DNA from 2 places in the Janthinobacterium sp. SUN118 genome. Region 1 is predicted to be linked to the other one. Evidence: predicted binding sites of a transcription regulator. Region 1 holds the regulator's gene; the other holds the start of a gene.
What was found. The regulator LexA, encoded in region 1, represses DNA repair genes until DNA is damaged. The targets are predictions, from matches to a motif close to ACTGTATNNNNATACAGT.

Region 1 (12,087 bases):
ATTTCATGGCGACGAGACGCCCGAGCACAGCGCCGCGCTCGCCAGCGCCGTGAATATGCCATTTACGCAAGTGTTCCGCGTCAAACCCGACACCCGCTTTGAAGATTTGCTAGAATACGAACAGCGCTATCGCGCCGCCAGTCCCTTGTTTGCCAGCCTCTTGCTGGATACCTATGTGGATGCGTATGGCGGTGCAGGAAAGGTATTTGATTGGTCCCTCATTCCAAAAGAACTCGCGCCTCGGGTCGTTTTAAGTGGTGGCTTGAGCGTACAAAACGCGACTGACGCAGTGGTGCGCGTGCGCCCTTACGCCGTCGACATCAGCAGTGGTGTCGAAGCGTCCAAGGGCATCAAGGACGCATCCCGCATCCGCGCGTTCATCGCCGCGGTGCAGGATGCCGATGCCATCATTGCCAGAGGAAACCACCATGAATGACCATACCAACGCGCGCGGCGCCGCCGCCGCACTGTTCCACGCTACCGACTACCCATTTCCTGACCTGCGCGGCCATTTCGGCCCGTATGGCGGTTCGTTTGTCGCCGAAACCCTGACCCACGCGCTGGCCGAGCTGAAAGACGCTTACGCGCGCTACAGCGTCGACCCGGAATTCCTCGAAGAATTCCGCTACGAGCTGAAGCATTTCGTCGGCCGGCCGTCGCCCATCTACCACGCCAAGCGCTGGTCCGGGATGGCGGGCGGCGCGCAAATCTATTTCAAGCGCGAAGACTTGAACCACACGGGCGCGCACAAGATCAATAACGTCATCGGCCAGGCCCTGCTGGCCAAGCGCATGGGCAAGCCGCGCATCATCGCCGAGACGGGCGCCGGCCAGCATGGCGTGGCCACGGCCACCATCTGTGCCCGCTTCGGCCTCGAATGCGTGGTCTACATGGGCAGCGAAGACGTCAAGCGCCAGGCGCAGAACGTGTACCGCATGAAATTGCTGGGCGCCACCGTCGTACCCGTCGAATCCGGCTCCAAGACCCTCAAGGATGCGCTGAACGAAGCCATGCGCGACTGGGTCACCAACATTGAAAACACCTTCTATATCATCGGCACCGTGGCCGGCCCTCATCCGTATCCGATGATGGTGCGCGACTTCCAGTCCGTGATCGGCGAGGAATGCCTGGTGCAGATGCCGGAAATGACGGGCCGCCAGCCCGATTACGTGCTGGCCTGCATCGGCGGCGGTTCGAACGCCATGGGCATCTTTTATCCGTATATCGACCAGAAGGACGTCAAGCTGATCGGCGTGGAAGCGGCCGGCGAAGGGCTGGACACGGGCAAGCACTCGGCCTCGCTGACGGCCGGCTTCCCGGGCGTGCTGCACGGCAACCGCACCTATCTGTTGCAGGACGAGAATGGCCAGATCATCGAGACGCATTCCGTCTCGGCCGGCCTCGACTACCCGGGCGTGGGCCCGGAACACGCGTGGCTGAAAGATTCGGGCCGCGCGCAATACGTGTCCATCACGGATGACGAGGCGCTGCAGGCTTTCCACGACTGCTGCCATATCGAAGGCATCATCCCGGCCCTGGAATCGTCGCACGCGCTGGCCTACGCGGCCAAGCTGGCGGCCACCTTGCCTAAAGACAAAATTGTACTGGCCAACCTGTCGGGCCGTGGCGACAAGGACATGCATACGGTGGCGGAACGCATGGGTTTGAATTTCAGTTAAGCAGCTGACAAGCCCTGGCAGGTCGGGTCGGCGCGCAGGCGCTTCACCCGACATTTCTCACTGACTACACGAAAGCATCCCATGTCCCGTATCGCCACTACCTTTGCCAACTTAAAATCCCACAACAAGACCGCCCTGGTCACGTTTATTACCGCCGGCGACCCCGGCCCCGACGCCACCGTGCCGCTGATGCACGCGCTCGTCGAGGGCGGCGCCGACGTGCTGGAGCTGGGCGTGCCGTTTTCCGACCCCATGGCCGAAGGCCCCGTCATCCAGCGCGCCTGCGAGCGGGCCTTGAAATTCAACGTCGGCATCCACGACGTGTTCGGCTATGTGCGCCAGTTCCGCGAGACCAACCAGACGACCCCCGTGGTGCTGATGGGCTATGCGAACCCCATCGAGCGCATCGGCAGCGCCGCGTTTATTGCAGCGGCGCAAGCGGCCGGCGCCGACGGCGCCATCGTCGTCGACTATCCGCCGGAAGAGTGCGAGGAATTCGCCGCCGCCATGCGCGAGGCGGGCCTCGACCTGATCTTCCTGCTGGCGCCCACCTCGACCGAGGAGCGCATCGCGCAAGTGGCCAAGGTCGGCGGCGGCTTCAGCTATTACGTGTCGCTGAAAGGCGTCACGGGCGCCGGTAACATTGATACGGAACAGGTGGCAGAACGCCTCGCCGCCATCCGCCAGCATGTAAAATTACCCATCGGCGTAGGCTTCGGCATCCGCGATGGCGCCACGGCCCAGGCCGTTGCCAAGGTGGCCGATGCGGTCGTGATCGGCAGCCGCATCATCCAGGAAATTGAAAATGCGCCGGAAGGCGGCGCCGTGGACGCCGTGCGCAGCTTTACGGCCGGTATCCGCGCCGCACTGGATGCCTGAGCAAGCTTGTCGTTTATGCCATCAAGGTGGCGGCAAAGTTCGACAGCCCGGCGATAAACGGCTACACTTCGGCCACTGATTTGCCTGTCATTGTGCAATAGATAAAATTTTTGGCGGCGTCCTGCGGGGCGCTGCCGTTTACCGTCTGCCGGGGGCGTCCACCGACGCCACCCCTACAAGGGCCCAAGGAGAAAATATGAGTTGGTTGGAAAAACTGCTGCCACCGCGCATACAGCGCTCTGATGCTGGCGCACGCAAGACCATGCCGGAAGGCCTGTGGGTCAAGTGCCCGTCCTGCGAAGCCGTGCTGTACCGTACGGACCTGGAATCGAATCTGCACGTGTGCCCGAAATGCGACCATCACATGCGCATCCGCGCCCGTGAGCGCCTCGACAGCCTGCTCGACGCCGGTGGCCGTTATGAAATCGGCCAGGAAATCCTGCCCGTCGATACGCTGAAGTTCAAGGACAGCAAGAAATACCCGGACCGCCTGAAATCCGCCATGGAAGCGACGGGCGAGACGGATGCGATGGTCGTCATGGGCGGCGCCATCATGAGCCTGCCAGTGGTCGTGGCGTGCTTCGAATTCGAATTCATGGGCGGCTCGATGGGCTCCGTCGTGGGCGAGCGTTTCGTGCGCGGCGCGCAGATCGCGCTGGAACAGAAAGTGCCGTTCATTTGCATCACCGCCACCGGTGGCGCGCGCATGCAGGAAGGCTTGCTGTCCCTGATGCAGATGGCCAAGACCACGGCCATGCTGACCAAGCTGTCGGAAAAGAAATTGCCATTCATCAGCGTGCTGACCGACCCGACCATGGGCGGCGTATCGGCCTCGTTCGCCTTCATGGGCGACGTCGTCATTGCCGAGCCCAAGGCGCTGATCGGCTTTGCCGGCCCGCGCGTGATTGAAAACACCGTGCGCGAAAAATTGCCGGAAGGCTTCCAGCGCGCCGAATTCCTCGTCACCAAGGGCGCCGTCGACATGATCGTCGACCGCCGCAAGATGCGCGAAGAAATCGCCCGCCTGCTGGCCTTGCTGCAAAACCAGGCCGTCGAAGTCCTGGCGTAATTCGCCAAAGTAATAGGCCGGGCGGCGTCCCCTGGACCCGCCCGGTTGCCACGTCCTACCGTCTCCGCGCCCGGCGCATCGCATCCTCATCAAGAAGTCTCCCATGCAAAACCTCCCCATCACCCTGCCAGACTGGCTCGCCATGCTGGAAACCCGGCATTCGGAAACCCAGATCAACATGGGCCTGGACCGCGTGCAAGCCGTCAAGGCGCGCATGCAGCTGGCTTTTACCTGCCCCGTGATCATGGTGGCGGGCACGAATGGCAAGGGTTCCACCTGCGCCATGCTGGAATCCGTGCTGTTGCGTGCCGGCTACAAAGTGGGGCTGTACATCAAGCCGCATTTCCTCGATTTCAACGAGCGCGCGCGCGTGCTGGGCGAGATGGCCAGCGACGAACAGCTCGTCGCCAGCTTCAACTTTGTTGAAGCCGTGCGCGGCGACACGCCACTGACGTATTTTGAATTCACCACCCTGGCCATTTTGCAGCTGCTGTCGCAAGCAAAGCTGGACGTGGCCATCCTGGAAGTGGGCCTGGGCGGGCGCCTGGACGCCGTCAACGTGATCGACGCCGACGTGGCCATCGTCACCAGCGTCGATATCGACCATACGGATTACCTGGGCGACACGCGCGAAGCCATCGGCTTTGAAAAGGCCGGCATCTTCCGTCCGGGAAAGGCGGCCATCTGCAGCGACCCCGTGCCGCCGCAGTCGCTGATCGACCATGCCGAAGCCATCGGCGCCGACCTGTGGCTGATGGGCCGCGACTTCAATTATTCGGGCGACAAGCAGCAGTGGAACTATGGCGGGCGCGAACAGCGCCGCAATTCGCTGGCCTACCCGAGCTTGCGCGGCGCCAACCAGATCCTCAACGCGACGGCCGTGCTGGCGGCGCTGGAAGTGCTGAAGCTGAAACTGCCGGTGGGTGCGCAGGAAGTGCGCACGGGCCTCGTGACGGTGGAATTGCCGGGCCGCTTCCAGGTCTTGCCAGGCCGCCCCAGCGTGATCCTCGACGTGGCGCACAACCCCCACGCGGCCTCGGCGCTGAACCAGAACCTGGGCAATATGGGTTTCCACCCGTACACCTACGCCGTCTTCGGTTCCATGCAGGACAAGGATATCGATGGCGTACTGGCCGCGATGGCCGAGCATGTCGACCACTGGTGCCTGACGGGCCTGCCTTCGCCGCGCGCGGCCACGGCATCGGAACTGGTGGCCAAGGTGCAAATCATGCTCGAAGATAAGCCCGACAGCAGCGAACATACTGTGTCTATTTTCGATGATCCGGCACAAGCTTTTGCAAATGCAATGAGCCGGGCCGGTGAGAATGATAGAATTGTGGTCTTTGGTTCTTTCCTCACCGTTGCCGGCGTGATGAAGGCCCGAAAATCCTCACTTCACTGAAACGCACTCGACTGAAAATCACGCATGGGCTTGTTCTCGAAACTGTTTAAAAACAAGCAAGAATCCTCTGGCGAAGACAGCGGCTTTTATGTCCCTGGCGAAGCACAGTCGCCGACCCGCAAGCGCGCCGCCAACACTGCCGGTGGCGGTGGTTCGCGCCGTGGCGGCAAGGAAGCGCCGGATCCGGTCTTGCCTGAAAAGAAACGCGCGCGCCGCCGCCTGGTCGGGGCCATCGCCCTGGCCCTGGGCGTGGCCGTCGGCTTGCCGATGCTGCTCGACTCCGAGCCGAAGGCGCCCGTCAACGATATCGCCATCGACATTCCGTCGAAAGAGAAGGTCGCCGCAGCGCCCGCGCCCGCTCCCGTGCAGGCCGTGCCGGCCCAGGCGTCGGCAGCGAACAATGGCCTCGACCAGTCCGAGGAAATCGTCGATGCGCCGCTGCCTCCGGCAGCCAAACCTGCTCCGGCGCCCGTGCTGGCCACGGCCCAGCCCGTGCCGGCCAAGCCCGCCTATGTAGAGCCGAAAGCGGAACCGAAACCCGTCAAGCCCGAACCGAAACCCGAGCCGAAGCATGAAGCGAAGCCGGAACCGAAGCACGAACCCAAGCCGGAATCCAAGCCCGAGCCCAAGCATGAAGTGAAGCCGGAAGCCAAGCCCGAAGCGAAACCGGCCAAGCCGGCGCAGTCTGCCGACGATGCGGCGCGCGCCCTGGCGATTCTGGAAGGCAAGCCGCTGGACAAGCCGCAAGAGAAGGCGCACGACGCCGGCAGCGGCAAGTTCGTGGTGCAGGTGGCGGCCCTGGCGACGCAGGACAAGGTGGACGAATTGCAGGAAAAACTGCGCGAAGCGGGCATCAAGTCGTACACGCAGAAAGTCTCCAGCCCTGCAGGCGAGCGCATCCGCGTGCGAGTGGGGCCGTTCGGCAGCCGCGACGATGCGGAAAAGACGCGCGCCAAGCTGCAAAAGCTGGGCCTGGGCGGTAGCCTGGTGCCGGCGTGATGATGCAAGGCTGAACGCGCGTGACGATCTTCGATTACCTGGTGCTGTTCGTGCTGGTGACGTCCGTGCTGATCAGCATGATGCGTGGCCTGGTCAAGGAAATACTGTCGCTGGTCAGCTGGATCGTGGCTTTCGTCATTGCCAATGCGTATGGCGCCACCCTGGCGAAATTCCTGCCGGAAGCCGTGCCGGGCGAAGCGATCCGCCTGTTGCTCGCTTTCGTGGTGCTGTTCATCGGCGTGCGCATTCTGATGGGATTGCTGTCCATGACGGTCGATGCGCTCGTCAAGGTGACGGGACTGAGCCTGGCCGACCGCACCCTGGGCAGCCTGTTTGGCCTGGCGCGGGGCCTTGTGATCGTGCTGACCGCCGTCATCTTGTGTGGCATGACGTCCATCCCGCAGCAGCCACTCTGGAAAAACGCGCTGCTCAGCCCGGTCGCGGAACAGGGCGCGCGCGCCATCAAGCCTTATCTGCCTGCCGCCTACGCGCAGCATGTGAAATTTTGAAATTTTTTTAAAATCAGTAGCACAGTTTAGGAGCACACCATGTGTGGCATCGTCGGCGTCGTTTCCCATCAACCTGTCAATCAATTGCTCTATGACGCATTGTTGCTCTTGCAACATCGCGGCCAGGACGCGGCAGGGATTGCGACCAATCACAGCAGTATGTTTTCCATGCACAAGGCCAACGGCCTCGTACGTGACGTCTTCCGTACGCGCAACATGCGTTCGCTGCAAGGCACAACGGGTATCGGCCACTGTCGCTACCCGACGGCCGGTTCGTCGAGCGAAGAGGAAGCACAGCCGTTTTATGTGAATGCGCCGTTCGGCATCACGCTGGCGCACAATGGCAACCTGACCAACTGGGAACAGTTGAAACAGGAAATGTTCAAGAACGACCGCCGCCACATCAATACCGATTCCGACTCGGAAGTGCTGCTCAACGTGCTCGCGCATGAAATCCAGGAAGCGACGACGGGCCTGAACCTGGACCCGGACGCCATCTTCAAGGCCGTGACCGTGCTGAACCGTCGCGTCAAGGGTGGCTACGCTGCCGTGGCGCAGATCGCCGGCGTGGGCTTGCTGGCCTTCCGCGACCCGCACGGCATCCGTCCGCTGTGTCTGGGCATCAATGAAACGGAGCAGGGCGCCGAATACCTGATCGCGTCCGAATCCGTAGCCCTGGAAGGCATGGGCTTCCGCTTCGTGCGCGACATCGGCCCCGGCGAAGCCGTCTTCATCGATGCCGACAAGCAATTGCACAGCCGCCAGTGCGCCGACAACGCCAGCCTGAACCCGTGTGTGTTCGAGTTCGTCTACCTGGCCCGTCCCGATTCCGTCATCGACGGCGCTTCCGTGTACGCCACGCGCCTGAAAATGGGCGAATACCTGGCCGAAAAGATCCGCACCGAATTGCCCGGCGTGCATATCGACGTGGTCATGCCGATCCCCGATTCCTCGCGTCCGGCCGCCATCCAGCTGGCCATGGCGCTGAACATCGAGTACCGCGAAGGCTTCATCAAGAACCGCTACATCGGCCGCACCTTCATCATGCCGGGCCAGGCGGCGCGCAAGAAATCCGTGCGCCAGAAGCTCAACGCGATCCCGTCCGAGTTCAAGGACAAGGTCGTGCTGCTGGTCGACGATTCCATCGTGCGCGGCACCACCAGTCGTGAAATCGTGCAGATGGCGCGCGAAGCGGGCGCGACGAAAGTCATCTTCGCCTCGGCCGCGCCTCCGGTAATCTACCCGAACGTGTACGGCATCGACATGCCGACGCGCGACGAACTGATCGCCTATGGCCGCACGACGGAAGAAGTGTGCCGCGAAATCACGGCCGATTACCTGGTGTACCAGGATATCGGCGCGCTGAAGCAGGCGATTGCCGACGTCAACCCGGCCCTGACCAGTTTCGAGGCGTCGTGCTTCGATGGCGTGTACGTGACGGGCGACGTGTCGCAGGAATACCTGGACCGCCTGGAGTACGCGCGCCACCATCCGAAGGCGGCAGCGCCCGAGGATACGCCGCGTTCCCAGCTGAACCTGAACCTGGCGACGACGGAAGCATAATCGTCCAGCCCGGCCTGCGCCGGGCTTTTTTTTGTCTGACTTTTTCACTGCCTTGCGCACCACCCGACCATGAGCGACAACAAGACTTACGGCTTTACCACCACCATCCTGCATAACGACCGTCGCAAGGGCATCGAGCACGGTTCGCTGCACAAGCCCGTGCACACGTCCGTCGCGTTCGGCTACGGCGATGCGCGCCAGCTCGCTTCCGTGTTCCAGGGCAAGGAGCCCGGCTTCCGCTACGGCCGCCAGGGCAATCCGACCGTTTCCGCGCTGGAAGACAAGGTCAACAAGATGGAGGACGGCGTGGCCACGCTGTGCTTCGCCACCGGCATGGGCGCCATCGGCGCCGTCGTGCAGGCGCTGCTGCGCGCGGGCGACCACGTCGTGTCGTCGGCTTTTCTATTCGGCAACACCAACAGCCTGTGGCAGACGGTGACGGGGCAGGGCATGGCCGTGTCGTTTGTCGACGCCACCGATGTGGCCAACGTGGCGGCCGCCATCACGCCGGCCACGCGCATCGTGTTTGTCGAAACCATCGCCAATCCGCGCACGCAGATCGCCGACCTGGCGAAGATCGGCGAGTTGTGCCGCGAAAAAGGCATCCTGTATATCGTCGACAACACCATGACGACGCCGTATTTGTTTCGTCCGAAAGCGGTGGGCGCGGGCCTGGTGGTCAATGCGCTGACCAAGTCCATCGGCGGCCACGGCAATGCACTGGGCGGCAGCTTGACGGACACGGGCGTGTTCGACTGGACGCAATATCCGAACATCTTTGACAATTATAAAAAGGCGGCGCCGGCCCAGTGGGGCATCGCGCAAATCCGCGCCAAGGCCTTGCGCGACTTCGGCGCCTCGCTGGGACCGGAAGCGGCGCACCATATCGCCGTCGGCGCGGAAACCATGGCCTTGCGCATGGACCGTACCTGCTCCAACGCCCTGGCGCTGGCGACCATGCTGCAGGCGGATCCACGCGTGGCTGCCGTGCATTATCCGGGCTTGGCCTCGCATCCGCAGCACGCGCTGGCAACGGACTTGTTCCGCAGCTATGGCTCCCTGTTCAGCTTTGAGTTGAAAGACGGCATCGACTGCTTCGATTTCCTCAATCGCCTGAACCTGGCTATCCCGGCCAGCAACCTCGGTGACACGCGCACCCTCATCATTCCCGTTGCCCACACGATCTTTTACGAGATGGGCGCCGAGCGCCGCGCCAGCATGGGCATCGCCGAATCGCTGATCCGCGTCTCCGTCGGCATCGAGGACGAGGCGGATCTGCTCGAGGATTTCCGTAATGCGCTGGAGGCATAAAACGCCCGGGCGATAAAAAAGGGCCGCAACAGCATGACTGTTGCGGCCCTTTTTGCGTTTTACGTGCGACAGCTGCCAGGAAAAATCAATGCCAGCTGCGCATCAAGCCAACTGCCAGCCCTTCCAGGGCGAATTCGTCTTCGGGCGACACGGTAATGACCTTGAAATCGGGGTTTTCCGGCAGCAGTTCGATGACGGAGCCCGTCTTCTTGTAGCGCTTGACGGTGACTTCGTCGCCGATGCGGGCGACGACGATCTGGCCATTCTTGGCGCTGTCGACCTTCTTGACTGCCAACAAGTCGCCATCCATGATGCCGGCGTCGCGCATGGACCAGCCGCGCACCTTCAGCAGGAAGTCGGGCTTGGCCGAGAACAGGGCAGGATCGACGTTGTAGCTCGCTTCCAGGTTTTCCTGTGCCAGGATGGGCGAACCGGCCGCCACGCGGCCGATCAGCGGTAGCGACATCAGCAGGGCCGCCGGCACCTTCGATGGCAGCGTTTCGGCCGCCGCGCCGATCAGGCGGATGCCGCGCGACGTGCCCGGCGAAATCTCGATCGCGCCCTTGCGGGCCAGGGCCTGCAAATGCTCTTCGGCCGCATTGGCCGATTTAAAACCCAATTCATTGGCAATCTCGGCGCGGGTGGGAGGAAAGCCCGTATTTTCAATCGCGTCCTTGATCAGGTTCAGGATTTGTTCTTGTCGTGCTGTCAGCTTGATCATGAGCGGTGGGTGCATACTAAAATGCTGTCTATATGAACAGTCTGTATTTTTGTACAGTATCGCCGACTATGCAAGCCCAATTTCACCATTTCGCAAAATAATTCAACGATCGGCTTGTTCCTGGCGCGATCACTTCAATTTATTGCCAATTTGCAATTTTCTCTGCTAGTATGCGCATGATATTTTTTTGGCAATGTGGCATCCGGGCCATGTGTGCCTCTCTTCATCCGTAAAACTATAAAAGGATTCCATGATCGACCGATGTGGTAAGCGTTTCACCTTGCTGGCTGGCTTGCTGGGCATCTTATTTGCCGGGAATGCGTGCGCCTTTACCCTGGGCACGCATGTCTGGGTGGGGCAGCAGGTCATCAACGATCTGGCGGACGATGGCAAGATCACTATTGTATTGCAGGGAAAGCCCGTCACCCTCGAAGTGCCCGCGCATGTGCGCAGTGCCATCCTGGCGAACCAGACGGAGTTCTTGCTGGGGAATATAGGTCCCGACTCGGCGCCGGACATTCTCGTCGGGCAAACCATCGTCCATCCCGGCATCGAAGACGGCTGGAAGACCAACGACTGGCTGCGTTTCCTGCTCAACAGCGCCAGGGGTAACGCCGCGGGCACGGCATACGCCTATGGCTACCTGGGGCATGCCTCGGCCGACATGTTCGCCCACACGTATGTCAATCAGTATGCGGGAGACATCTTTGACCTGGCCGATGAAACGCTGGTGGAGCAGCGGCATATTGCTCTCGAGGGCTTTATCGGGAGGCTGACGCCGCCGTTGCGCGACCACACGGGCAAGCAGCTTGGCGCCGTGCGCGCCTTGATCAAGCCCAGTGATGCATTCGGCACGTTTGTGCGCGACACGCTGGTGCTCAACGATACGGTGCAGGAGCAATACAGCCGCGGCAAGTATGGACGGCATTTGGCGGCCTACCATGCCTACCGCAAATCCATCGACGCGATGGTGGCCAATCCTGCGTGGAACCAGCTCGACGTCGCGGTCGTGCGGCTGTTTGCGTCGAACTGGGGCGTGGCGCTGTCGTCGAACGACGCGCAAAAGATCATCGACAAGGCCAATGTCATCATCCCCAAGGTACAGGCGGGCGAGGACCGCATCCAGTCCCTGGCAAACGATCTGGTCAATGCCACGCAGCATCTTGACGATGCCCTGTTCAGCGGCGTGAAGAAGGCCACGCAGACCGTGTTCAGTGTCGAGCAGGAGATACTCCAGCTGCACCTGCAGATTTCCAGCAAGGAAAGCGAGTTGCGCCGCAAGGCAAGTTGCCCGAAAGAATGGCAGGATCCGTTCGGCCATCGTGCATGTCAAAAAGCAAACGATGTGATCGACTCCATCAATGGCTCGGTCAATGCGGCCCTGGGCTCGCTCAATGGCAAGCTGGCGGCCAAGCGGCAGCAGCTGTTGCAGGCCAGTATCGCCGTGCGCGATGCTGCGGTGGCATCGCAAAAGCTGGTGCAGATCGTCAGCAATGCCGCCATTGATTTCAGCCAGCGCATGGGGCAGAACACGTCGCCGATCAAGGGGCCGCTGATAGGCTGGCGCAATGATGTCGATGTTGCCATGCGTGAATATGTGAAGGCGACGAGCCAGTCATTGCTCAATTCCACGGACCGGGCGGCCAGCGCGACCGAGCCGCTGTCGCGCTGGTTCGATTGCTATCACATGAGCATTCTCGGTGTGGCGCAGGAGCTGTCCGGGTGCGAGCTGCGCGACGGCGCCAGGAATGTGGTCTGGGCGGTGGACCGGGCGCTCAAGCTGGCCGAGGACCTGGCGTTTGCCGGGGACCTGCTCGGCTTGCCGACGCCTTCCGAGATCCGCGCCTGGCGCGACGAGCAGATTGCCAGCGCCAAGGATCGCCTGGTGGCGGAAATCTTCGACCGCCTGCTGCCGCGCGAATTGCAGGATATCCTGGCGCTGTTCAGCAAGGACA
Region 2 (12,087 bases), 140 kb from region 1:
CTGGTCGACAAGGGCACGCATTGCGACCTCGAAGTGTTCGACGATCCCACCGTGGCCGCGCGCACGCACAAGGTTGGCTTGCGCCGCCTGTTCGCGCTGCAGATGAAGGAGCAGATCAAGTACGTCGAGAAAAGCATCCCTGGCTTGCAGCAGATGGGCATGCAATTCATGGCCCTCGGTTCGCAAGAGGAGCTGCGCGAGCAGATCATCAACAAGGCGCTCGATATTGCGTGTTTGCAAGATCCGCTGCCGCTGGACGCCGCCTCGTTTGCCAAGCGCCAGGCGGAGGGCAAGTCGCGCCTGGTGTTGCTGGTCAATGAAATTGCCCGCCTGCTGTCGCAAGTGCTGACGGAATTCCACGGTTTGCCGAAACGCCTGCAAAATATTCCCGCGGCGGCCGCCAGCGATATCCAGGCGCAGCTGCAGGGCCTCGTGCATAAGCGCTTCCTGACGGAAAACGAGTACACGCAACTGGCGCATTTCCCCCGCTATTTGAAGGCGATCAATGTGCGCCTGGAAAAATTGCGTGCCGACCCCGCGCGCGACACCAAGTTGATGGCCGAGTGGCAATCGGCGGCCGCGCCGTATTTGCGCCAGGCCAAGGATCGCCAGGCTGGCAAGAACACGGACCCGAAACTCGTCGATTTCCGCTGGATGCTGGAAGAGCTGCGCGTGTCGCTGTTTGCGCAGGAATTGCGCACGCCGATGCCCGTGTCTGCCAAGCGTCTGCAAAAGGTATGGGAATCGATGCAGCGCTAGGTCGGATGAGCGCGTCCAAAGGGCGCGCGTAATCCGACAACATCGTTGGCGCGAGTGGTGGATGATGTCGTGGGCCGGCGGTGGGGTGTCGGTGGCGTCACGGGTGGTGTCGGATTACGCGGCTGCGCCGCTAATCAGACCTACGCCGACGTACGCCGACCGACGCGTCCCCGGGGCTTGCCTGATCAATTGCGCTTGTCCAGCCCATCATCATCGCCGAGCGAGGAGCGGGCAGCCAGGTCGCTTTGGCTGCTGCCCGTGCCGGCGCGGCTGCCGCTCATCGAGGTGCCGGACAGGCTGCCTTCGCTGTCCGATTGCAGGCTGGCGCCACCGCGCAGGTCGCTGCCGGACTGCATGCGCCCGCCCACCATGCTGTCGTAGCGCGTGCCGCTGCCATAGAACGCTTCCATCTGCTGGTTCCACGCGTCGCTGCCCATGTCGGGCCAGTTGTTCTTGTCGAAGCCGGGCGCGTCTTTCAGCTGGCCTTTTTCCACGTTCAGCAGGAGGCGCTTGTTGACGGGGTCGAGCGTCAGGCGCTCCCAGGGCACGGCAAACAGCTTGTCGCCCATGCCCAGGATGCCGCCGAAGGACAGCACGGCATAGGCGATCTGACCCGTGCGCATGTCGAGCATGATTTCCTTGATGTCGCCCAGTTCTTCATCGCTGTGATTGTAGACATCGTCGCCAATCAGGGTGTCGGCCCCCATCAAGGCTGGCCCGGGGCCGTCGTGGTTGCGGTACATGCCCAAGATGTCTCGGTCCAGATAGCTCATGGTGTTCTCTCCTGTGTGAAGTGCTGATCGAACACCCAGATTAAGCATACGGCCAAGGTCGCGCTTGATCTGCCTCAATGGTGTCCGGGGCACTTTTATATGCGGGCAAACGTACGGTGCCGTAAGCCAATTGCGGTACTCTATGTGCTCAACGGAGGAGAGCGCGCATGCTGATTACGCAACGAGGCAGTTCGACGACCCGGCGCCATGCTCCACAGCGACAGACGGATTGCTTGCCATGGTGAAGCCCGCAACCAAGTGGTTGCGCGGCTTGCTGCGCGTCGGCAAGGCGCAGCAGCGCACGGCGACCAAGCTGGCGCAGGTGCTGTTCGGCCCCGTGTCCGCCAAGCTCAAGCCCCGTGGCAAGGTCAGGGTCAAGGCCGTGAGCAAGAGCATCGTCAAGACCGCGGGCAAGGCCGTGGCCAAGCCCGCCAAGCCGCGCGCCAAGCCTGCCGGCGACGCGCTGGCGCGTTCCGCCGCACCAGCGCTGGCGCCCTTCGCCACGCCGCTGTCGCCGCCGCGCGCGCGCAAGCGGCCCGCGCCTGCGCCGGGCAAGTGGCTGGCCGCCCACTATGCGCCGTTGCCGGAGCTGGGACAGTTGCCGGGCCGGCGCCTGAGCTATTTCCTGTACTTGCCGGACAAGCCGCCGAACGCGGTCATGAGCAGGCGTGGCCGGCCGCTGCTGGTGATGCTGCATGGCTGCGAGCAGAGCGCCACGCAGTTTGCCGAGGGCACGCGCATGAACCGCCTGGCCGAGCGCAAGGGCTATGCCGTGCTGTATCCGCAGCAGTCCATGCGCTCGCATGCGCGGCGCTGCTGGAAGTGGTACGACAGGCTGACGCAGGAGGGCGGCGGCGATGCGCGCCTGATCGTCGGCGCCATCGAGCAGGTGGCGGCGCGCCATGCGATCGACCGCGCGCGCATCTATATCTGCGGCATTTCCGCCGGCGCCGGCATGGCGCATATCGTGGCCCTGAATCACCCGCAGCTGTTTGCCGCGCTGGGCCTGCATTCGGGCCCCGTGTTCGGTGCCGGGCATAACCTGATCGGCGCGCTGAACGTGATGCAGCATGGCGCCGCCGCCCGCATGGACGCGGCCATCGACGAGGTGCTGGCGCGCCAGCCCGCGTTTCCCCGCCTGCCCACCCTGCTGCTGCAAGGGCTGTCAGACAAGGTGGTGCGCCCCGTGAACCAGGCGCAGCTGGTGCGCCAGAGCCTGCGCGTGAACCGCATGCCGGCCGACACGCTGGTGACGGCGCAGCGCCTGCCGGCGGGGGCGGCGGGCAGCCGCAACCCGGCCCATGCGTATGCGCTGCATGATTATCAGGTGGGCAAGGATGTGCTGCTGCGCGTGGCGCAGATCGAACACCTCGAGCACGCCTGGAGCGGCGGCGACGCCAGCCTGCCGTTCAACGACAAGGCCAGGCCCGACGCCAGCAAGATGCTGCTCGATTTTTTCGCGCGCCACCGCCGCGCCTGAGTTGCCGATAGCTTGCCGATAAGGTGCCGGACTGCGCCGTGCTGCGGCGCGGCCGTCACTGGTACACCTGCTTTCTCCCGTCTGGCGTGGCGCCGGGCTTGCCGCCGCGCGGCCGCGCAAGCGTGCCGGCAGGCCGCCTGCACGCTTTTTCTTCCATCGCATCGCATATGGCCCTGCCGTGATTTTCGCGCAAGTGGTATTGTTGCGGTATTTGAAAATAACAAAAATAGCGGTAAAAAACACTAAGTGGTATACAATTGGTACACGTTATCAGTGTTGGGCCCGGCTTGCCGCGCCACTCCCTGGAGACAGGGAAGCGCCGCCGGCAGCCGCCTACGTTACGGAATTCGCCATGTATATCAAGTCCAGACAGCTGCTGTGGTTTTTTGCGTTTTTCCTCGTATTTGAGCTCAATATCTATTTGTCGAATGACATGATCATGCCGGCGATGCTGGTCATCGTCGACGAGTTTCAGGCGGATCAAAAGTTCATTCCCCTGTCCTTGAGCCTGTATCTGCTCGGCGGCAGTTCCCTGCAGATTTTCCTCGGGCCGCTGGCCGACTATATCGGCAAGCGCAAACTGGTGTTGACGGGCAATACGCTGTTCTTGCTGGCTACCTTGACGGTGCCGTTTGCCACCTCGATCGAGCAATTTCTTGCCGTGCGCTTCGTGCAGGGCATGGGCTGCTGCTTCATCTTTGTCGGCTATGCCATGATCCATGAGCTGTTCGACGACATGGCGGCCGTCAAACTCAGCAGTATTCTGTCCAGCACCACCATCCTCGCGCCCCTGGCAGGGCCCATCCTCGGCAGCGCCATCCTCAGCCAGCTGGACTGGCGCTATGTGTTTTTCCTCTCCGGCCTGCTGGCGCTGCTGTCCCTGCTGGGCTTGTTCAAGTGCATGCCGCAGATGGCCGTGACGCGGCCGCGGCTCGATGCCGGCGCCATCGTGCGCAGCTATGCGCGCATCTTCGGCAACGGACGCTTCATGTTCGGCATGTTTACGGCAGGGCTGGCCACCGTGCCCCTGACGGCCTGGATCGGCTTTTCGCCCATCTTCGTGCTGCAGGAAATGGGCGCGTCCTACGCCACCTATATCGCGCTGCAATGCGCGATCCTGTCGGGCTTTGTCCTCAGCAGCATCGCCATCCAGCGCCTGCGGCAAGACTTTCCCCTCGTCTCCCTGCTGCGCATGGGCGGACTGGTCGCCGCGGCCGGCATGCTGGGCGCCGGCGCGGGCCGCCATCACGTCGATGTGTTTGCGGCCTGCATGTTTGTCTATTCCATCGGTTTCGGCTTGTTCAACGGCGCCCTGATCCGCAGTGCGATTACGGCCAGCAAGGAATCGCTGACCCTGACGACGGCCGCCATGAGCCTGCTGTATTGCGTCTATTTGTCCGCCTGGCTGCAGCTGTACAACGTGCTGTGCCAGCGCTTCGGCTATGCGCTGGAAACGTATGCGCTGCTGAATCTTCCCGTCATTCTGATCATCGTGGCTTGCCTGCTGATATTTACGCGGGGCATGGCGGGGCGCCGGGGAAGCGAGGTGCTGCTGCCCCAGCGTTGATGGCGCAACGATGCGCGTGTTGTTGACCTTGTTTTACCTCATACGAAGTTTACCTACACTCTCCTGTGGAAGATGGTGCGTTCATGAAAATAGATGACCTGGCCTCAAAACACGATCAAGCAAAGATTTTCAACCTGGAATATGAGTTTCGCATCAATAAGCTGAAACTCGATTACATCAAGCTGGCCGATGCGGGGCCGGCCGGCGCCGGCAGCGCGCAGATGGCCGAGGAACACCAGGCCGGCATTGCCGCCCTGCGCAGTTTCATCGGCGCCAATTTTACGCATTTCAATGCGGCAAGCTGTTCATCGCTGAGCTGCATCCCCACGCGCGCGCTCGGCGACGACGAGCGCTACCTGCACCGCATCTGGATGGGCGGGCAATTGCCGGCCATCGCGGCCGAGGCGATACAGCAGTGGGGCGCGGCGCTCGACGAGGTGCGCCACAATGGCGGCGCGCCGTATGTCTCCATCCTGTGGGTGTGGGATGCGGGGCAGTTGCGCAACGACGAACGCTTCAGCCCGACGGGCGGGGCCGGGCGCTACACGGTCGGCCGCTACGCCTTCGGCGGCACGACCCTGCATATCAACTCGCTGCGCGCGCTGGCGCTGGATTTCGCGCCGGAACGCTTCGACTTGCTCGATACCCTGCATGCGCAGCGCTATTTCGCCACCCTGTCCGATTATTTCCGCATCCTTATCATGTGCGAATACGGCGGCATCTATATGGATGTCGACACCATCCCGCACAATCCGGCGACGATCTTCCTGATGAAGCCGGAAGTGCCCGATTATTTCCAGCGCAATAACGGCGACGCTGGGGACACGCGCCATCATGTGAGCTGGATGAATCTGTTTCTCGATGAAACCGGCATGCTGATCGCCAAGCGCAATGATGCGGCACTGCGCTCGATCCAGCGCAATGTGAACCGCGCCTATGCGGGTATCGACCAGCAGATTCCCCGTTCCTGCCCGCAATTCGAAGCGCGGCTGTTTGGCCAGTTCTATGCCGAATGGAAGCAGCATCTGGGCCGGACCCTGCTCAGTCATGCCGAGTTCTACCAACGCTATTGCGTGCTGTACGACGGCGTGCGCGAAAGCGTCGTGGGCGGCATCCGCGGCATGCGCTTGCTCGACGACATCATCACGGACATGCACATTCCCCTCAGCGCGGAGGAGCGGCGCGCGTATGTGCGCTGCATCGCCGGACTGGACGATATCGACTGGCAACTCGATGATCCTTTGAGCCTGGTCAATGTCGTCGATGTGTTCGACATCGAGGAAGTGCCGCGCATGGCGTATGCTGCCCAATTGCGGGCGGAAATCGATCATTTCCACTATTACTCCGTGCTGTCGGACGATCCGCAGCTGGACCGCGTGAATGCCATCTTTTGCCGCTACCTGGTGGCCCACCGTTCCATGCATATCGCCGCAGGCGCCTTCTGGCGTCCCACCGTGGGTCGCCACGGCAGCGGCATGCCGGCAGCCAACGATGCCACCATGGCCGAAGACGAGGGCCAGGCGGGCTTGCTGTCGCATGCCCCGCTCAGGCTGGTGCCCGGCGAACTGCTGGGTGACGAGGCGAAGAACCGCATGGCGAAATTGCTGTTCGCCACCAGCTATCTCGAGTACTGCTCGTTCGGCAATAAATTGAATCTGCAATTCGTCGAACTGCAGCGGCGGCAGAATATCGAGCCCTACCTGGCGCATATCCATGGCTTGCACGACGAGGACGAGCGCTTCATCGGCTTTTTCACGGCCGCGACGATGGCCGAGTTCCAGGCCTGCGGCGCCGTCTCGTATTACCGCGATGACATGAAGGCGCTCGATGACGCCTATGACGAATTCGTGCTCGCGCATGCGCGCGCCGACGATTGCTTCGTCAGCAGCCTGGCCATCGACGAGAAATACCGGGGGCAGGGCTTGTTCAAGCAGATGTTCAATGAAATCCGCGACCTGGCCGGCCGCAAGGGCTGCGCGCGGATCACCCTGACGGTGTGGGAAAAGAGCGAAGCCTTGCAAGTGTACCTGCACAAGGGTTTTCGCAGCGTGGGCACGTTCGACTATGCGTACAGCCTGTTCTACGACCGCCTGCACTTCCTCGTATATGAGGGAAACTGAGGAGGGAAACTGAGGAAGGAAACAGCGGAAGGAAACAGCGGGGAACAGGGGCGGCTGGCGGCCGCCCCTTGACGAGACTTACAGGGCCAGGAAGGCGAGGGCCGCCACGGCCGTCGGCAGCAGGGCGCCGGCCAGCAGGCCGACGGCGCCGATCGATTCATCCTTGAAGCCGCGGCGCAGCAGGGCCACGCCAGCCGGGTTCGGCGCATTGGCGATGACGGTCAGGCCGCCGCCGGCCACGGCGCCCGCCACCAGCATGTATTTCGCTTCGTCCGTCATGCCGACGATCAGCGAACCGAGGTAGGTCAGGGCGGCATTGTCGGTGATCGCCGTCAAACCTAGGGCGCCGAAGAACAGGGCCAGCGGTTTCAGGCTGGAAACGATGGGCTGCAGCCACCATTGCTGCATGCCGCCCAGCACCACCAGGCCGCCGAGGAAGAATCCGACCAATAAACCTTCCTTCAGGATCAGCGGGCTTTGATAGCGCTCATAGGCCTGCACGAAGCCGAGGAAGAACAGGAACAGGCCGATGAACAGCACCGGATGGTGCGCCAGCGCCACCACGCCAGCGAGCACGATCATGTGCACGAGGCTGATGGCCAGCGGCACTTTCGGCGCTTCCACTTCACCGGCCTTCGGCTTGATGTCGGACGTGTTGCTGTGCAGGTATTTGCGCAGCAGGATGCTCACGCCCGTGGCGTTGACCAGCACGGCGATGGCCGCTTTCCAGCCGAAATGGCTGGCCATGAAGGCGCTGTCCCAGTTCCAGGTGGTGGCGACCATCAGCACGGGCGGCGCCGCGTACGAGGTCAAGGTGCCGCCGATGGAAACGTTGACGAAGAGCACGCCCAGCGCGCCATATTTCAGCCATTCAGGGATGCCCGGGCGAAAGATTTGCGGCGCCAGCATCAGCGCGGCCAGGGTCATGGCGGCCGGTTCCGTGATCATCGAGCCCGTCAGGGGCACGAGGGCCAGGCCCAGCCAGACGAGGGCCAGTTCCGTACGCAGCGGCATCACGCGCGCCACTCCTTTCAGCAGGCGCTGCACGGCGTCGAGCACGGGGCGCGAGGCGGCCACCACCATGACGACAAAGACGAACAGCGGCTCCGTGTACTGGCGCGACTCGGCATATTCGATGGCCGCATCGCCGCCCGAGACAAAGGCCATGATGATGATCAAGATGAAGGCCCAGAAGCCGAACACAACTTCTACTTCGCCCAGCAGGTGCAGCAAGCCCGCATGGCGCGGATGGCGGTTTGCCAAGGTTTCAAACGACTTGGCGGCGAAGGTGTGGATGAGCGCAAGGCCGAAGACGATCGCGCTGATGAGTTGGATGGTGGTCAAATGAGTTTCCTTATGGACGGAGGATGCCGACTGGTACGTTGCCAGACGGTAAGGAGAGTGCTTATGGTACAGCAATCGATGCCCAGAACGGGTTTTTTCGGACGTGGCGGAGCGGCCCTGGCAGCGGCAATGCGCAGATAAGCCTTGCCAAAAGCGGGACTGGATAGTACTGTATATGCATACAGTATTCATCTTCCTCTTTCTTCATATTAAATCATGCAACATTCCGAATTGATGGCGTCACCGGAAGCCTTGCACCCGTCCCTGTGGCGCGCCTCGCAGCTGGGACAGGCGGCCACGCGCTGCCTGGACACGGGCTTTGCCGCGCTATCCGCGCAGCTGCCCGGCGGCGGCTGGCCTTGCGGCAGCCTGATCGATTTATTGGTGCAGCAGCCGGGCAGCGGCGAATTGCGCCTGCTGGCGCCCGCGCTGGCCCAGTTGCGTGATCTGCCCATCGTGCTGTTGCAGCCGCCCCATCCGCCGCAGGCGCTGGCCTTGGCCGCGCAAGGCCTGGCGCCGTCGCAACTGCTGTGGCTGCGCAGCGCCGGCAGCAAGGATGCCTTGTGGGCGGCGGAAAACATCTTGCGCAGCGGCAGTTGCGGCGCCCTGCTGTTCTGGCAGACGCACGTACGCGGCGACAGCCTGCGCCGGCTGCACCTGGCGGCGCAAGGCGGCCATACCCTGTTCTGCATGCTGCGCCCGCTGCATGGCGCGCAGGATGCGTCGCCGGCGCCGTTGCGCCTGTCCGTGCGGCCGGCCGCCGGCGGCATCGAGATCGGCTTCATCAAGCGCCGGGGACCGCAGCGCGATGCGCCGCTGTTCCTGCCCCTGCAACCTCCTTCTGTAATGCTACGCCATGCGACTCTGGATCGGCCTTTGCCTGCCCCGGCTCCCGCTCGAAGTGTTTTGCCCGCGCTGGTCGGCTGATATTCTCGGCGTGGTGCTGGAGCAGGAGCAAGTGATGGCCGTGTCGCCGCTGGCGCGGGCCGCCGGCATCCGGCCCGGCATGCGCCGCGCGGGCGCGCTGATGCTGGCGCCGCAGGCGCGCCTGCACGAACGCTCGCCCGAACGGGAAGCGCTGGCCCTGCAAGAGGTGGCGCTGGCGCTGCTGCAATATTCGCCGCTGGTGGCGCAGGGCGAGGAAGCGACCCTGCTGGTCGACGCGGGCGCCAGCCTGCGCCTGTTTGGCGGCGTGCGCGCCCTGTGCCGGCAGATCGCGGCCAGCTTGCGTGCGCTTGGCTACACGGCCCAGCTATCGTGCGCGCCCACGGCGCGCGGCGCCTGGCTGCTGGCGCGCGCCGGTACGCGCCGGGGCCGGGTGCTGGGCATGGAGAGCCTCGTGCGCCGCCTCGACCGCCTGCCGTGCGCCTGGCTGCCGCCCGCGCGCCCCTGGCTCGACTGGCTGGACGGCATCGGCTGCCGCACCCTGGGGCAGTTGCGCCAGTTGCCCCGGCCCGGCCTGCAGCGCCGCTGTGGCGCGGCCCTGCTCGACATGCTCGACGATGCGCATGGACACGGCACGGAACTGTTCGTCTGGCTGGAAGCGCCGCCCACGTTTCGCGCCAGTCTGGAGTTGTTCGACCGCGTGGAACACGCGGACGCGCTGCTGTTCGGCGCGCGCCGCCTGCTGCAGCAAATGACGGGCTGGCTATGCGCGCGGCAATTCGCCGTCGAACGCATCGCGCTGCTGCTGGCGCACGAGCGGGGCCGGGTGGCGCGCCCGCCCACCGTCATCGAGCTGGCCCTGGGCGAGGCCGTCTGGCGCGACGAGCACTTGTTGCGCTTGCTCAAGGAGCGCCTGGCGCAGCTGGTACTGGATGCGCCCGTGATCGGCCTGACCCTGGAAGCGCTGCAAGTGCAGCCGATGGCGCCGCCCAGCGCCACCCTGTTTCCCGAGCCGGGCGGCACGCCGCAGGAGCGCCAGCGCCTGATGGAATTGCTGGTGGCGCGCCTGGGCGCAGAAAATGTCTTGCAGGCATCACCGCACGCCGATTACCGCCCCGAGGCAGCCAACCAGTGGCTGCCGCTGCCGGCCAAGCCCATTGCAAGAAGCGCGGTGCCGGACTTGCCGCCCGGCTTGTCCGGCATGCCCCGTCCCGGCTGGCTGCTGGCCCAGCCCATCGCCCTGCTGATGCGCGAGCACCGGCCATTCTATGGCTCACCGCTGAAGATGGTCTCCGTGGCCGAACGCATCGAGGCGGGCTGGTGGGGGCAGTCGCAGGCGCGCGATTATTTCATTGCGGAAGGACGCGACCACGCCCATTACTGGGTCTACCGCGAACGCATCGCCGGCAGCGGCGAAGATGCCGTACCGCGCTGGTTCCTGCATGGCTTGTTTGGCTGAGCCGGTGGCGCGGCACAGGCAGGGCAAGCCGCCGCATGCGCTGCCCTGCTGAAATGGCCGTGCTTGGCTATACTGGCTGCCCGGCGTCGCGTCTTTCATATCAATAAAGGATTTCCATGTCACAGCTTTCCGACTTTCCCATCACCAAGAAATGGCCTGCCCAGCATCCCGAGCGCCTGCAGCTGTATTCGCTGCCGACGCCGAACGGCATCAAGGTGTCGATCCTGCTGGAAGAGCTAGGCCTGGCGTACGAGCCGCACCTGGTCAGTTTCGAGCAAAACGACCAGCTGTCGCCCGCCTTCCTGTCGCTCAATCCGAACAACAAGATTCCCGCCATCCTCGACCCGCAGGGGCCCGATGGCAAGCCGCTGGCGCTGTTCGAGTCGGGCGCCATCCTGCTGTACTTGGCCGAGAAGACGGGCCAGTTCCTGCCGCAGGACGCGGGCTTGCGCTATGAAACCATGCAGTGGCTGATGTTCCAGATGGGCGGTATCGGCCCCATGTTCGGCCAGGTGGGCTTCTTCCACAAGTTCGCCGGCAAGGATTACGCAGACAAGCGTCCGCTCGAGCGCTACATCGGCGAATCGAAGCGCCTGCTGGGCGTGCTCGAGCAGCGCCTGCAGGGCCGCGACTGGATCATGGGCGGGCAATACACGATCGCCGACATCGCCATCTTCCCGTGGGTGCGCTGCCTGGTGGGCTTCTATGGCGCCGGCGAGCTGGTCGGCATCGACAATTTCCCGAACGTGCAGCGCGTGCTCGATGCCTTCCTTGCCCGTCCCGCCGTCGCCAGGGGCCTCGATATACCCAAACGCGATTAATTCTGGCCGCCTGCGCCGCTGGCCGGGCGGCGCTACAATGCGCCATCGGCCGGCATGCCCGGCAGCTTTGATCTGAGACAATGAAATCCACCCGGCAAGATTTTCCCGGCGCGCACGGCCATGTGCTGGCGGCGCGGCTCGACGCGCCCGATGGCGCCATCCGCGCCTATGCGCTGTTCGCCCACTGCTTCACGTGCGGCAAGGACGTGCTGGCCGCGCGGCGCATCGCGCAAGGTTTGACGGAACACGGCATCGCCGTGCTGCGCTTCGATTTCACGGGGCTGGGCGCCAGCGAAGGCGAGTTCGCCGCCACCAATTTTTCATCGAATGTGGACGACCTGGTGGTGGCTGCTGATTTCCTGCGCGCCAGGCACGCGGCACCGCAATTGCTGATCGGTCATAGCCTGGGCGGCGCGGCCGTGCTGGCCGCCGCCGCGCAAGTGCCGGAAGCAACGGCCGTGGTGACCCTGGCCGCGCCGAGCACGCCCGCCTACGTGACGCGCATGTTCAGCGATCACCTGGAGAAAATCGCCGCCGAGGGCGAAGCGCTGGTGCAGCTGGAAGGGCGACCGTTTCGCATCCGCCAGCAATTCGTCGACGACGCGGGCAGCCACAGTTTAAAAGACCACATCGCCGGCCTGCGCCGCGCCCTGCTGGTGATGCACGCGCCGAACGACACGACGGTGAGCCTGTCGAACGCGATGGATATTTTTACGGCAGCGAAACACCCGAAAAGCTTCGTCTCGCTCGACGACGCCGATCATTTATTGACGGGGCGCAATGATGCGGCGTATGTCGCCAATGTCATCGCCGCCTGGAGCGCGCGCTACCTGCAGCCGCAGTGATCAGGCATCCGGCCGCGCCAGTGCGGCGCTGATC

Region 2: the regulator LexA is predicted to act here: its motif matches at 8,212-8,229, upstream of imuA (translesion DNA synthesis-associated protein ImuA).

The regions. Positions count from the first base shown of each region.
Region 1 is NZ_JAPUBV010000001.1:1,236,500-1,248,586, forward strand. It holds gene O0880_RS05630 (phosphoribosylanthranilate isomerase) at 1-436, shown strand, start outside; gene trpB (tryptophan synthase subunit beta) at 429-1,679, shown strand; gene trpA (tryptophan synthase subunit alpha) at 1,761-2,558, shown strand; gene accD (acetyl-CoA carboxylase, carboxyltransferase subunit beta) at 2,755-3,627, shown strand; gene folC (bifunctional tetrahydrofolate synthase/dihydrofolate synthase) at 3,731-5,029, shown strand; gene O0880_RS05655 (SPOR domain-containing protein) at 5,054-6,028, shown strand; gene O0880_RS05660 (CvpA family protein) at 6,049-6,537, shown strand; gene purF (amidophosphoribosyltransferase) at 6,577-8,100, shown strand; gene O0880_RS05670 (cystathionine gamma-synthase family protein) at 8,170-9,411, shown strand; gene lexA (transcriptional repressor LexA) at 9,497-10,132, opposite strand; gene O0880_RS05680 (zinc dependent phospholipase C family protein) at 10,383-12,087, shown strand, end outside.
Region 2 is NZ_JAPUBV010000001.1:1,099,708-1,111,794, forward strand. It holds gene hrpA (ATP-dependent RNA helicase HrpA) at 1-759, shown strand, start outside; gene O0880_RS05055 (PRC-barrel domain-containing protein) at 945-1,532, opposite strand; gene O0880_RS05060 (PHB depolymerase family esterase) at 1,771-3,012, shown strand; gene O0880_RS05065 (MFS transporter) at 3,365-4,579, shown strand; gene O0880_RS05070 (GNAT family N-acetyltransferase) at 4,663-6,699, shown strand; gene O0880_RS05075 (putative Na+/H+ antiporter) at 6,778-8,043, opposite strand; gene imuA (translesion DNA synthesis-associated protein ImuA) at 8,260-8,970, shown strand; gene O0880_RS05085 (DNA polymerase Y family protein) at 8,900-10,387, shown strand; gene O0880_RS05090 (glutathione S-transferase N-terminal domain-containing protein) at 10,504-11,208, shown strand; gene O0880_RS05095 (alpha/beta hydrolase) at 11,289-12,053, shown strand; gene O0880_RS05100 (hypothetical protein) at 12,054-12,087, opposite strand, start outside.